Bdellovibrio bacteriovorus: one gene and its partner. The protein of the gene in region 1 binds, or shares a complex with, the protein of each later gene. Links are inferred from orthologs where the notes say so. Each region holds a gene or a part of one and is shown on either strand. Other genes may lie near its edges.

What was found. The genes of interacting proteins can lie anywhere in the genome.
Region 2: the proteins of nuoD (region 1) and AZI87_RS06930 are in contact, whole or in part, in a cryo-EM structure (PDB 6ZJN), measured with the Thermus thermophilus proteins. The link is inferred for Bdellovibrio bacteriovorus from one-to-one orthologs. Residues at the interface, in WP_223903221.1 of Thermus thermophilus: Met26, Thr27, Asn29, Gly31, Pro32, His34; in WP_096411116.1 of Thermus thermophilus: Glu45, Ser46, Asn48, Pro50, Ala51, Gly52, Glu53.

What each region holds. Positions count from the first base shown.
Region 1 is NZ_LUKD01000001.1:614,992-622,862, forward strand. The notes cover bases 2,935-5,932. They hold nuoD (NADH dehydrogenase (quinone) subunit D), read right to left. Parts: upstream 5,276-5,932; coding sequence 3,593-5,275; downstream 2,935-3,592. Other genes in these bases: nuoF (NADH-quinone oxidoreductase subunit NuoF), read right to left, coding at 2,935-3,037; AZI87_RS02985 (complex I 24 kDa subunit family protein), read right to left, coding at 3,037-3,510; AZI87_RS02995 (NADH-quinone oxidoreductase subunit B), read right to left, coding at 5,262-5,756. Outside these bases: AZI87_RS02970 (NuoI/complex I 23 kDa subunit family protein), read right to left, coding at 1-184; AZI87_RS02975 (2Fe-2S iron-sulfur cluster-binding protein), read right to left, coding at 181-1,764; more of nuoF, read right to left, coding at 1,745-2,934; AZI87_RS03000 (S8 family serine peptidase), read left to right, coding at 6,076-7,494; AZI87_RS03005 (YceI family protein), read left to right, coding at 7,573-7,871.
Region 2 is NZ_LUKD01000001.1:1,439,338-1,442,305, reverse strand. What follows is about bases 1-2,702. They hold AZI87_RS06930 (NADH-quinone oxidoreductase subunit A), read left to right. Parts: upstream 1-1,018; coding sequence 1,019-1,387; downstream 1,388-2,702. Other genes in these bases: AZI87_RS06920 (NADH-quinone oxidoreductase subunit J), read left to right, coding at 2,560-2,702; AZI87_RS06925 (complex I subunit 1/NuoH family protein), read left to right, coding at 1,398-2,549; mfd (transcription-repair coupling factor), read right to left, coding at 1-897. In the rest of the region: more of AZI87_RS06920, read left to right, coding at 2,703-2,968. UniProt on the Escherichia coli protein: NDH-1 shuttles electrons from NADH, via FMN and iron-sulfur (Fe-S) centers, to quinones in the respiratory chain. The immediate electron acceptor for the enzyme in this species is believed to be ubiquinone.

The sequences.
Region 1 (7,871 bases):
TCAAAACGTGATTCCCTTTGAAGCGAGGAGAGTATTCATACTTTTCCTCTGGGTAGTTCAACGTCATCATTTTCTTGCGGTTGAAAAGGTTCACCAACAAGTGCTTCATGGTGATGCCAAGGCCACCAAGGACCCCGGGCAAGTACCACTTTGCTTTTTCAGAGTTATTTTGCATTACGCTCATAGGCTGCCTCTTCTAAATACAAACTCGTTCTTTTTACGAGCTTCCAAAGTCACCTGATCTTCACGCTGATTCATCGGCATGAAAGGCTGAGCTGTCGCTGTTGGGATTGTCAGGTTTTTACCTGCCAACAACAACGCGGCTTCCGTCAAAGTCAGAGCTTCAGAAACAATCGTCGTTACTTTTTTGAACTTCTGTTCAAGACCTGCGTGGTTGATGAACGTGCCATCTTTTTCCACGAAAGTTTTTGTTGGGATCAACCATACGTTGCCAGTCAAAGACATCAACGCATCGTTTTTACCCGCCTGCAACCAGATCAAGTTTTGAGCTTTTGAAAGCTCTTTCACGCGCTCTTGGAAGTCAGGGAAAACCGCTTGGTTTTCAGGACCCGCAACAACCACAGTTTTGATCGAACCGTTACCAAGACCTTGAGTCAAATCAGCCCAAGTTGCTGTGATACCGTGTTTTTCCAAAACTTTAAGAAGACCTTTTGTATTCGGGTTTTTATCACCGCGAAGAAGAAGGCCGTCAAAGCTGTCGAAAGTTTCTTTGTTGTTAATCCAGAAGAAGACCTTCTTAGTTTTAAATTCATTCACAAATGTAGAAACAATCGCGTCGAATTCTTCCACTGTGTATTGTGCTGTCAAAACAAGAGCCAAAGAGTCGCCTGAAGTGTTTTTCAAAACTTCATGAGCATTCTTCGCTGCTGCTCCGCCAGCCATTTCTGTCCAACCGGAAGCACCGCGAACTTGCGCTTTCAACAAGCGAGTCTCTTTGTTCACGAACTTATAGATGTCGCGACCTTCGTCACACATCCAGTATCCGTTCACTTTTTCATTGTAAACAGGCTTCACGCGGAAGAAACCTTCCTTGTTGAAGTACACTTTTACGTTACAACCGTTTGAGCAACCGTTACAGACTGTTTCGGCGTCTTTGAGATACCATACGCGCTGACGGAAACGGAAATCTTTCGACGTCAATGCACCCACTGGGCAGATATCAACCGTGTTCAATGAGTATTTGTTGTTAAGCTCAACACCTTCGTGAGTTCCGATCTCAGAACGATCACCACGGTTGAAGATACCCAACTCATTTGTCTTAGAAACTTCTTCAGTGAAACGAACACAGCGAGAACACAAAATACATCTTTCGGAATCCAAAACCACTGTTGGACCCAAGTCGACCACTTTGTGTTTCTTTACTTTGGCTTCAGCCATTTCTGGATCGTACTTACCGTACTCCATGTATTGGTCTTGAAGACCGCACTCACCCGCTTGGTCACAGATAGGGCAATCCAAAGGATGGTTGATCAAGTGGAAGTCCAAGCCCCACTTTACAGCATCACGTACTTTTTCAGACGTGTTGTTGATCTTCATGCCTTCCGTAACCATTGTGTTACATGCGATTTGTACACGTGGATTTCCTTCGATCTCCACCATACAAAGACGACATACACCTGCGACACTCAAACCAGGGTGCCAGCAGTAGTGCGCGATACGATCGCCAGACTGTTGCATGGCTTCGATAATCGACGTGCCTTCTTTTACTTCGACTTCTTTGCCATTAATGGTGCATTTCGGCATATGTCGTTCCTTTTACTTTCGAACGTCCTTCGCGGACATAGAATTCAAATTCATCTCTAAACTTAGTCACAAAGCTCAAAACCGGAAGAGCGGCTGCATCTGAAAGGGCACAGATTGTTTTCCCTTTCATGTTGTCAGCAACTTTGATCAACAAGTCGATGTCTTGCAAACGACCGCGACCTTCCAAGATCGAGTGAAGAATCTTGTTCAACCAACCTGTACCTTCACGGCAAGGTGTACATTGACCACAAGACTCATGCGCATAGAAGTGAGTTAAAACACCCAACATATCCACCATACATTGAGAGTCGTCGATCACGATCACCGCACCGGAACCAAGCATGGTTCCAAGACCCGCCAATGATTCGTAATCTAGATTTGCTTTCGCCACTTCTTCTGCTGTCAAAACAGGAGCTGAAGAACCACCAGGGATAACCGCTTTGAGTTTGCGGCCTGGTTTCATGCCTCCGCCCTCTTTCATAAGCAAATCCATCAAAGGATAGCCCAATGGAACTTCGTAGTTTCCTGGAGTCATCACGTTTCCAGAAAGAGAGAACAATTTTGTTCCCGCAGATTTTTCAGTTCCATGTTTGCGGTAAGTTTGTGCGCCATCGCGAACGATGTAAGTCACAGCCGCCAAAGTTTCCACGTTGTTCACGATTGTCGGTTTACGCAAGTAACCTTGAACCGCTGGGAATGGAGGCTTCAATTTTGGTTGGCCTTTCAAGCCTTCCAAAGAAGAGATCATGCCAGTCTCTTCACCGCAGATATAAGCGCCGGCACCACGGTACACATCAAGGTCAAAGTCGAAACCTGAACCCAAGATGTTTTTGCCAAGAAGGCCTGCTGCATAAGCTTCTTTGATCGCTTTATTTAAGCATTCGATCGGGTAAACGTATTCACCACGAACGTAGATATAACCTTTATTAGACCCCACCGCGAAGCCAGAGATAATCATGCCTTCGATCAATTGATGTGGAGCACGCTCCATCATCATACGGTCTTTGAATGTTCCAGGCTCCCCTTCATCGGCGTTGCAAAGAAGGTAACGAGGTTCTCCATTTTTAGGAAGGAAGCCCCATTTCATACCCGTTGGGAAACCCGCACCACCACGACCACGAAGACCAGAAGCTTTCACTTCGTCGATGATTTGCTGAGGTTGCATTTTCAAAGCTTTCGGCAAAGTTTCGTAACCGCCTTTAGCTTTGTAACCAGCCAAAGTTTGATACTCTGGCAAGTGATAGAATTCCGTCAGTAATTTTGTTTCAGCCATTATTTCATTCCTCGTAGCAGATTCATTGCTGATTCCGGAGTGAGTTTCTCATGATACGTGTCGTTTACTTGCATCATTGGAGCCGTTCCGCAGGAACCCAAGCACTCCACTTTGCTGACTGTGAAACGGCCATCTGAAGTGACTTCGCCGTATTTCACACCCAACTCGTGGCAGATGTGGCTAGCCATCTCACGACCACCTTCAAGAGCACAGGAAATATTCGTGCATACTTGCACGTGGTATTTACCCACCGGCTTTTGATTGAACATCGTATAAAACTTAAAAACTTCGTTAATACGTGCTTCAGGGATGTCCATCACTTTAGAAAGATATGTGATCATTTCTGCAGTGACGAAACCGTTGTTTTCTTTTTGTGCGATGTAAAGGCTTGGGATGATCGCAGAATCTTTCGCTTCATAGCGATTCAATTCTTTTTTTACTTCCGCCAAACCTTGTTCACTTAGTTGAAACATTCTTTTTCCTTTAAATTTTTCAAAACTCTAAGCTGCTTTAGCTTCGGGTCTTGTGACCCTCCGCTTTGAGGGCTGTCGCCCACTATCTATCCAACTCACCCGCAATAAGATTCATCGAAGCGACAGTTGCGATAGCATCTGCCAACATCGCGCCTTTCACCACCGTTGGATACGATTGGTAGATCGCGAAGCATGGTGGACGAACTTTCAAACGGTATGGATTTGCAGAGCCGTCACTCACTAGATAAAAACCTAGCTCACCGTTGGCCGCTTCCGTCGCATCGTAAACTTCACCCACTGGAGGACGAAGACCTTTGATGATCAACATGAAGTGATTCATCAAACCCTCGATGTTTCCGTAAACATCTTTTTTCTCTGGAAGAACGATACCTTTGTCGCGGATCGTGTAATCGCCACCAGGAACGTTTTTGCAGACTTGCTCGATGATACGAACAGATTGGCGCATTTCTTCGAAACGAACCAAGTAACGGTCGTAGATGTCGCCTGTTGTTCCTACTGGAACATCAAAGTCCAAAGCGTCGTAACCGTAGTATGGTTTTGCTTTACGCAAATCCAAGTTCACACCGGAAGCGCGAAGAAGAGGACCTGTGTAACCCCATTGAATCGCGTCTTGAGCAGAAACCGGGCACACGTTTTTCGTACGAAGGATGAAGATTTTGTTGTCCAAAACCATCGATGCCATTTCGTCTGTGCCTTTACGGATCTCTTTACAAAGAGCCAAAACTTCGTCGAACCAACCTTCCGGTGCATCTTGAGCCATACCACCGACGCGAGTCATAGATACAGTCAAACGAGCTCCGCAAAGTTTTTCGAACAATCCGTAAACCTGTTCACGAAGACCGAACATATAGAAGAAAGAAGTCAAAGCACCCAAGTCCATCGCACCGGTACCGATAGCAATCGTGTGGTCGATGATACGAGAAAGCTCTGCCAAGATCACACGCATCGCTTGTGCCTTCGGTGGAATTTCCACACCCAACAGGCGCTCTACTGCTTTACAGTAACCAATGTTGTTCATTGGCGCAGAACAGTAGTTCAAACGATCTGTGTAAGGGATCACTTGGTTGTACGGATGAGTCTCTGCCATTTTTTCGAAACAGCGGTGAAGATATCCGATTTCATTGTTACAACGAACGATCGTCTCGCCATCCATTTCAGCCATCACACGAAGTGTTCCGTGCATCGCTGTATGGGCAGGACCGATATTCAAAGGAACATATTTATCGTTCAACACATCACCTGGAGAACCTGGCTCGTTGTTGAAATGAATTGGCAATGAAGACGTGCAAGGTTGTTGCAAGTTTGCATCGTAGTCTTTACGAAGCGGATGACCCACGAATTGGTGGTGAGTCAAAATGCGGCGCAAGTTCGGATGACCATCGAACTTGATACCGAACATGTCGTAAGCTTCGCGCTCAAACCAGTCAGCCCCCTTCCACGCCGGAAGAACTGTGCCGATAGATTCGTTTTCACCCACTTGCGCTTTCACGCGCAAACGAGAAGAGTCTTTGGAAGAGAATAAGTGATAGACAACATCGAAACGCTTTTCACGGTTTGGATAGTCGACACCACAAACATCCATCAAGAAATCGAACTGCCCGCTTTCACGAAGATACAAAAGCAACGCCGGAACGTCTTCTTTAGGAACTTCAAGAACATCATCACCCACAGCGTGGATGAACTTGTAGTTCTCGATTTTGAATTTACCCGCCAGGTTTTGTTTTAAAGTCTCAAGTTTGTTCATATGGATTCTTCCAGTTGTCTTTCCAAGGACGTGGTTGATGAGTCGCAATCATACGTTGCAATGCCATGATTCCATCCATCACCGCTTCTGGTGTCGGAGGGCAACCTGGGATGTAAACATCGACAGGAATGACTTTGTCGACACCTTGAAGAACGTGGTAAGCACGGTAGAAACCACCTGAGCTTGCACAGGCGCCCATTGAGATCACGTATTTTGGTTCAAGCATTTGTTGATAAATACGAGTGATAACCGGTGCCATTTTCTCTGTGATAGTTCCGGCAACGACAAGCAAGTCCGCTTGACGAGGAGAGAAACGAGCAACCTCAGCACCGAAACGTGCTAAGTCATACTTCGGTCCCATCACTGACATGAACTCGATACCACAACAAGCAGTACCGTAAGGCATTGGCCACAAAGAATTTTTTTGCCCCCACGCCACCAAAGCATCGAGCCTTGATGTGAAAGCAACATCTCGTGACATATCATCTATGGCTTGAGTTCCGCTTGCGCCTGCGAGAGACACAGAACCCTGCACTTGATCTTTGTGCATAAATACACCTCTGCAATTTCATTTAGCTATCATTAAGTAGTTACTGAAAATCCGTAATCCTGACAACTAGATAAGTAATATAAGGGGCGCGTCTGATTTCTTCAACGCGGCATTCCGAAACGAGGTAATTGAAATTGATTCTCTAGTCGTCTCATTTCAAACTTTAATTTCCACCTAACATCACTCGAGGAGAAGTCCAGTTGTTGATCAGCAGGACTTCGAGGGGACCTCGATAAGAAGGGAAAACAGCATGAAGAAGATGGCTCTGTACGTGAGTTCTGCCATGCTTGCGATCAGCTTAGGGGCGCAAGCTAATTCAAAAAGACAAGATTTGCTCATTAAACTAGCACCGGGCTTTGTTGAGTTCGAAATGCAGGGAGCAAAAATCGAAAAACTGAGCGAATCCTGGGTTCGCGTTCAAGCTCCTCGCGGCATGAGCATTCAATCACTGGAGAAAAATCCAGCTGTTGAGTACGTTCAACCAAACTACAAAGTGAAATTACTTGAAGATTATCGCATTGAAGACCCATTGCGCCGTGCTGCTTTGGCAAAAATGCTTTCTAGAAATCCTCAACTTCGCGCAGCCGCTCGTCAGGACAATCCAGTGATTCCTGACGCTCCGCAAACTACAACAGGCGCAGATCCTTTGTTTTCAAAACAATGGGGCATGATCGATAACGGCGTTGTCGACGCTTGGAAAGTGACTAAAGGAAGTCCAGATATGATCGTTGCCGTGATCGACACGGGCGTGGACTACACTCACGAAGACCTTCTTCCAAATCTGTGGAGAAACGCGAATGAAATTCCAAACAACGGGATCGATGACGACGGCAACGGTTATGTGGACGACGTGATCGGATGGGACTTTGTTGGAAACGACAACAAGCCTTACGACCTGGCTGTTGATACTTTGGATGGATTGTTTAAAGGTGGAAACCCTGGTCACGGAACTCACTGTGCAGGCAACGTGGCGGCTCGTGGAGACAACGGTAAAGGCATCGCAGGTGTTGCACCAAACGTAAAAATCATGTCATTGCGTTTCATCGGCATGACTGGCGGCGGAACAACAGCGGATGCGATCAAATCAATCCGTTACGCTGTTGATAATGGCGCGAAAGTTTTAAACAACTCTTGGGGTTCTGAAGGTGAAGAGCCCGGCGCTCCGGAAAACCAAGCTTTGCGTGATGCTGTTCAATACGCACAAGACAAAGGCGTTCTATTTATCGCGGCGGCGGGCAACGGTCACAAAGGTGTTGGTTATGATAACGACAACGATGCCAACCCTGCCTACCCGGCTTCTTATCCGCACGACAACATCATCGCTGTTGCGGCTTTAGATTCTAATGATCGTTTGGGTTCATTCTCAAACTGGGGCCACAAGTCGGTTGATATCGGCGCTCCCGGCGTCAAAGTATTTTCGACAGTTGTCGCTCAAGGCTACACAGACACAGTGATCGACAAGTTTGGTTTCAAGGCGACTTGGGATGGAACTTCAATGGCAGCTCCTCACGTCGCGGGTGCGGCGGCTCTTTACTGGTCGGCTCATCCGGAAAAATCATGGCAGGATGTGAAAGCGGCGATCTTGGGTTCTTCTCGTAGAATTCAAGCTCTAGATGGAAAATCTGTGTCGAACGGCAAGCTCGATGTTAAAGCTTTGATGAATTACTAAAGCTTTCATCAACTTAATTTGTAAAAGTTTAGCACCTCTAAAAAAGTAGAACGAGCACTTACCGAAAGGATTTCAAAGATGCGCGTTCTACTTTTTTCATTTCTAGCCACTACTCTTTTTTCTGCAACATCATTTGCCGAGAAGTTTGAGCTTGATAAGTCTCACACGGATGTCAGCTTCAGGGCGCCTCACTTGATGGTTTCCAAAGTCAAAGGCCGTTTCGAAAAATTCGAAGGCACATTCGACTTTGACGAAAAAACTCAAAAACTTGAAAATGTGTTCGTCAAAGTTTTCACCACCTCTTTGAACACAAATGAAAAAGACCGTGATAAGCATCTGCGCACGGCGGATTTCTTTGATGTAAATAAGTATCCTGA
Region 2 (2,968 bases), 820 kb from region 1 along the record:
GAACCATACGTTCACCGCCGATGAAAAATGTTCTAGTGGACTAGCAAGTTCTCCATAGAAGTAGGGAAGCAAGAATTCAATTCCAGGGAATGAGTTCTTTAAAACCAAAGAGCGCAGAGTTTCTTCTGCTTCGGCTTTATCAACCTCGCGGCCATCGATCATCGCGCGGACTCGTTGCAAAAGTCTTTCGTGATTTTCATCTCGGAAAAGAATTTCGCGCGCCGGAGTTAACACGAATGAAGCCACTTCATCCGTGCTTCGTTGATCCGAAACATTGAAGTGACGAATGGATTCAATTTGATCGCCGAATAAATCAAGACGAACTGGTTCGTCTTCCGTTGGCGGGAAAATATCAACGATACCTCCGCGCAAAGCATACTGACCTTTATCCTCCACCATCGGAGCTGAAGAATAGCCAAGCGAGTTTAAATACTCGGCGATGTCTTCAGGAAGTTCATCACCGGGTTTTAGAAGACGCGAATATTCCTTCAGGATTTTCACCGGCAAAGTTTTTTGCGTCAGCGCGTCAGAAACAGATATGAAGATTTCTCCGGCCTTCGCTTGCTGGGCTCGAGACAAGAAACGAACCCGATCACTAACGACTCTCGAGTTTGGATAAAGACCGGAGTAAGGTGAAACATCGAAAGCAGGTAAAATTGTGCTGTGACGAGACGGGTCAAAGAACTCTAAAAGCTGCTGAAGTTTGTTCGCTTCCGATAGACTGCTAACAACAACTAAGTGCGGCAAGCTGTTGATTTTTTTAGAGTAAGTCTGCGACAAAAAGTAAGCGAGCGCGAGCGGAGATGCAGCTCCGGTCACTTGAATTTTTCCGCGTGTTGTTTCGAAGGCCCTTTCCAGGATGGATTCAAGCCTTGTATGAGTCATTTCGGCTTTCATTCGGTGGGCTCATCTTGCCATGCTTATCGCCTTGTTTCCATTCATATTTCTTGGTTTTCACAGACGACACATATATAACTAATTGAAATCCAAATAATAACGACAACTTTGGAGGGGTACAGTGCCACTCGGTGGAGTCATTTTCATCGTCATCTTCATCGCTCTATTCGGAGCATTTTTAGTATGGGTCGCGTCCAAAACAGGCGGCAAACCCGTTTATAACTCTATCAAGTACGAGCCTTACGAGTGCGGTATTCCTGCTCTTGATAAGAAAGATACAAAGGTTTCAGTAAAGTATTATCTTACTGCGATCCTCTTCATCCTTTTCGATATCGAGATCATTTTCATGTATCCATGGGCAACTTCTTTCCGTGATTTCTTATCTTCAGGACAAGGTCTGTTCGTGCTTATTTCGATGATGGTCTTCATCGGAATTTTCATCTTCGGACTTTTCTGGGAAGTAAAATCAAAAGCATTGGAATGGGACTAAGCAAATGGGAATGGGTAAAGATCTTTTTGAAATTACCGTTAACGGTTTAAAACTTGTCGTCATCTTTTTGATGATGGTTCAGGCAGTTCCTATTCTTGTGTGGCTAGAGCGCCGTGGTTCCGCATTCATCCAAAATCGTTTGGGACCAAACCGCGTAGGACCTTTGGGATTGATGCAGCTTTTGGCTGACGCTGTGAAATTCTTGACGAAAGAAAACTTCGTTCCAGATACGGCAAAACCTTTGTTGTACTACGCAGCTCCGGTATTTGCATTGATTCCTGGTGCGGTGGCGTTCTCTGCAATTCCGATGTCGACACCAATTCAAGTGGGAACATTTGAAATGTTTGGCTCTACTTGGGGTCCGTACACTTTCTTAGTTCAAGGTTATGATATCGGCGTTGGTATCGTATTCATCTTGGGTGTTTCTTCTTTGGCTGCTTACACTTTGTTGATGGCGGGTTGGGGTTCAGGAAACAAGTACTCTTTGATGGGCGCTCTTCGTGCTTCGGCGCAAACGATCTCTTACGAGTTGGCTTTGGGTCTTTCTATCGTGGGCGTGATCATGCTTTACGGTACATTCAACCTTCAAGACATGACGGTGGCTCAACAAGGCCCCCTTCAATTCGTCTTCTTGGGTCACACAATCACTGCAAGCTGGCTTCCAAATTGGGGTATCTTCTATCAACCATTGGCAGCTCTTTTATTCTTCACAACCGCTTTTGCTGAATCAAATCGTCTTCCTTTCGACTTAGCGGAAGGTGAATCCGAGCTTGTAGCCGGCTTCCACACAGAGTACGGCGGATTCAAGTTCAACATGTTCTTCATTGGTGAATACGGTCACATGATGATCGCTTCCGGTTTGATGGCGCTGTTCTTCTTCGGTGGTTACGGAATTCCGTATGTATCCGTTGAGCAAGTTCAAGAGTGGGCGGCATCCGTGACGTCTTCTGCCGGTTGGGCAAGTGCTTTGATGGCGTTGATCCACTTCCTTGTTTTCAATATCAAGTTTGCATTCTTCTTGTGGGTTTTCATCTGGGTTCGTTGGACGCTTCCACGCTTCCGTTATGACCAATTGATGGATTTCGGTTGGAAGACTTTGCTTCCTTGGGCGCTAGCAAACACGATCATTACCGCGTTTGTGATCTACATCGCATCTTTGTGAGGAGAATAACGTGACAGCAGATGCATTTCTTTTTTGGTTCTTAGCGATTGTCACTCTGGTCAGCGGCCTGAGTGTCATTCTTTTATCTAACCCGATTTATTCATCGCTTTGTTTGGCGATGACGATGGTGGGTATCTCCGCGTTGTTCGTGACTTTGAATGCCTACTTTATCGCAGGCGTTCAGTTGATCGTTTACGCCGGCGCCGTGATGGTTCTTTTCGTCATGGTGATCATGCTCTTCGACTTGAAGAAAGATATACAGGCCTTTACGAAAGGTAAGTTCTCGGGAGCGGTAAAAATCGCTTCCGTGGGATTGCTTGCGGGCTTGGTTGTCGGTGCGATTGCAATGTCTGTTGGTCTTTTGAACGAGAAAACGGCCGACAATCCAGTGACAGCAGGAACGGGAATGGAAACAACAA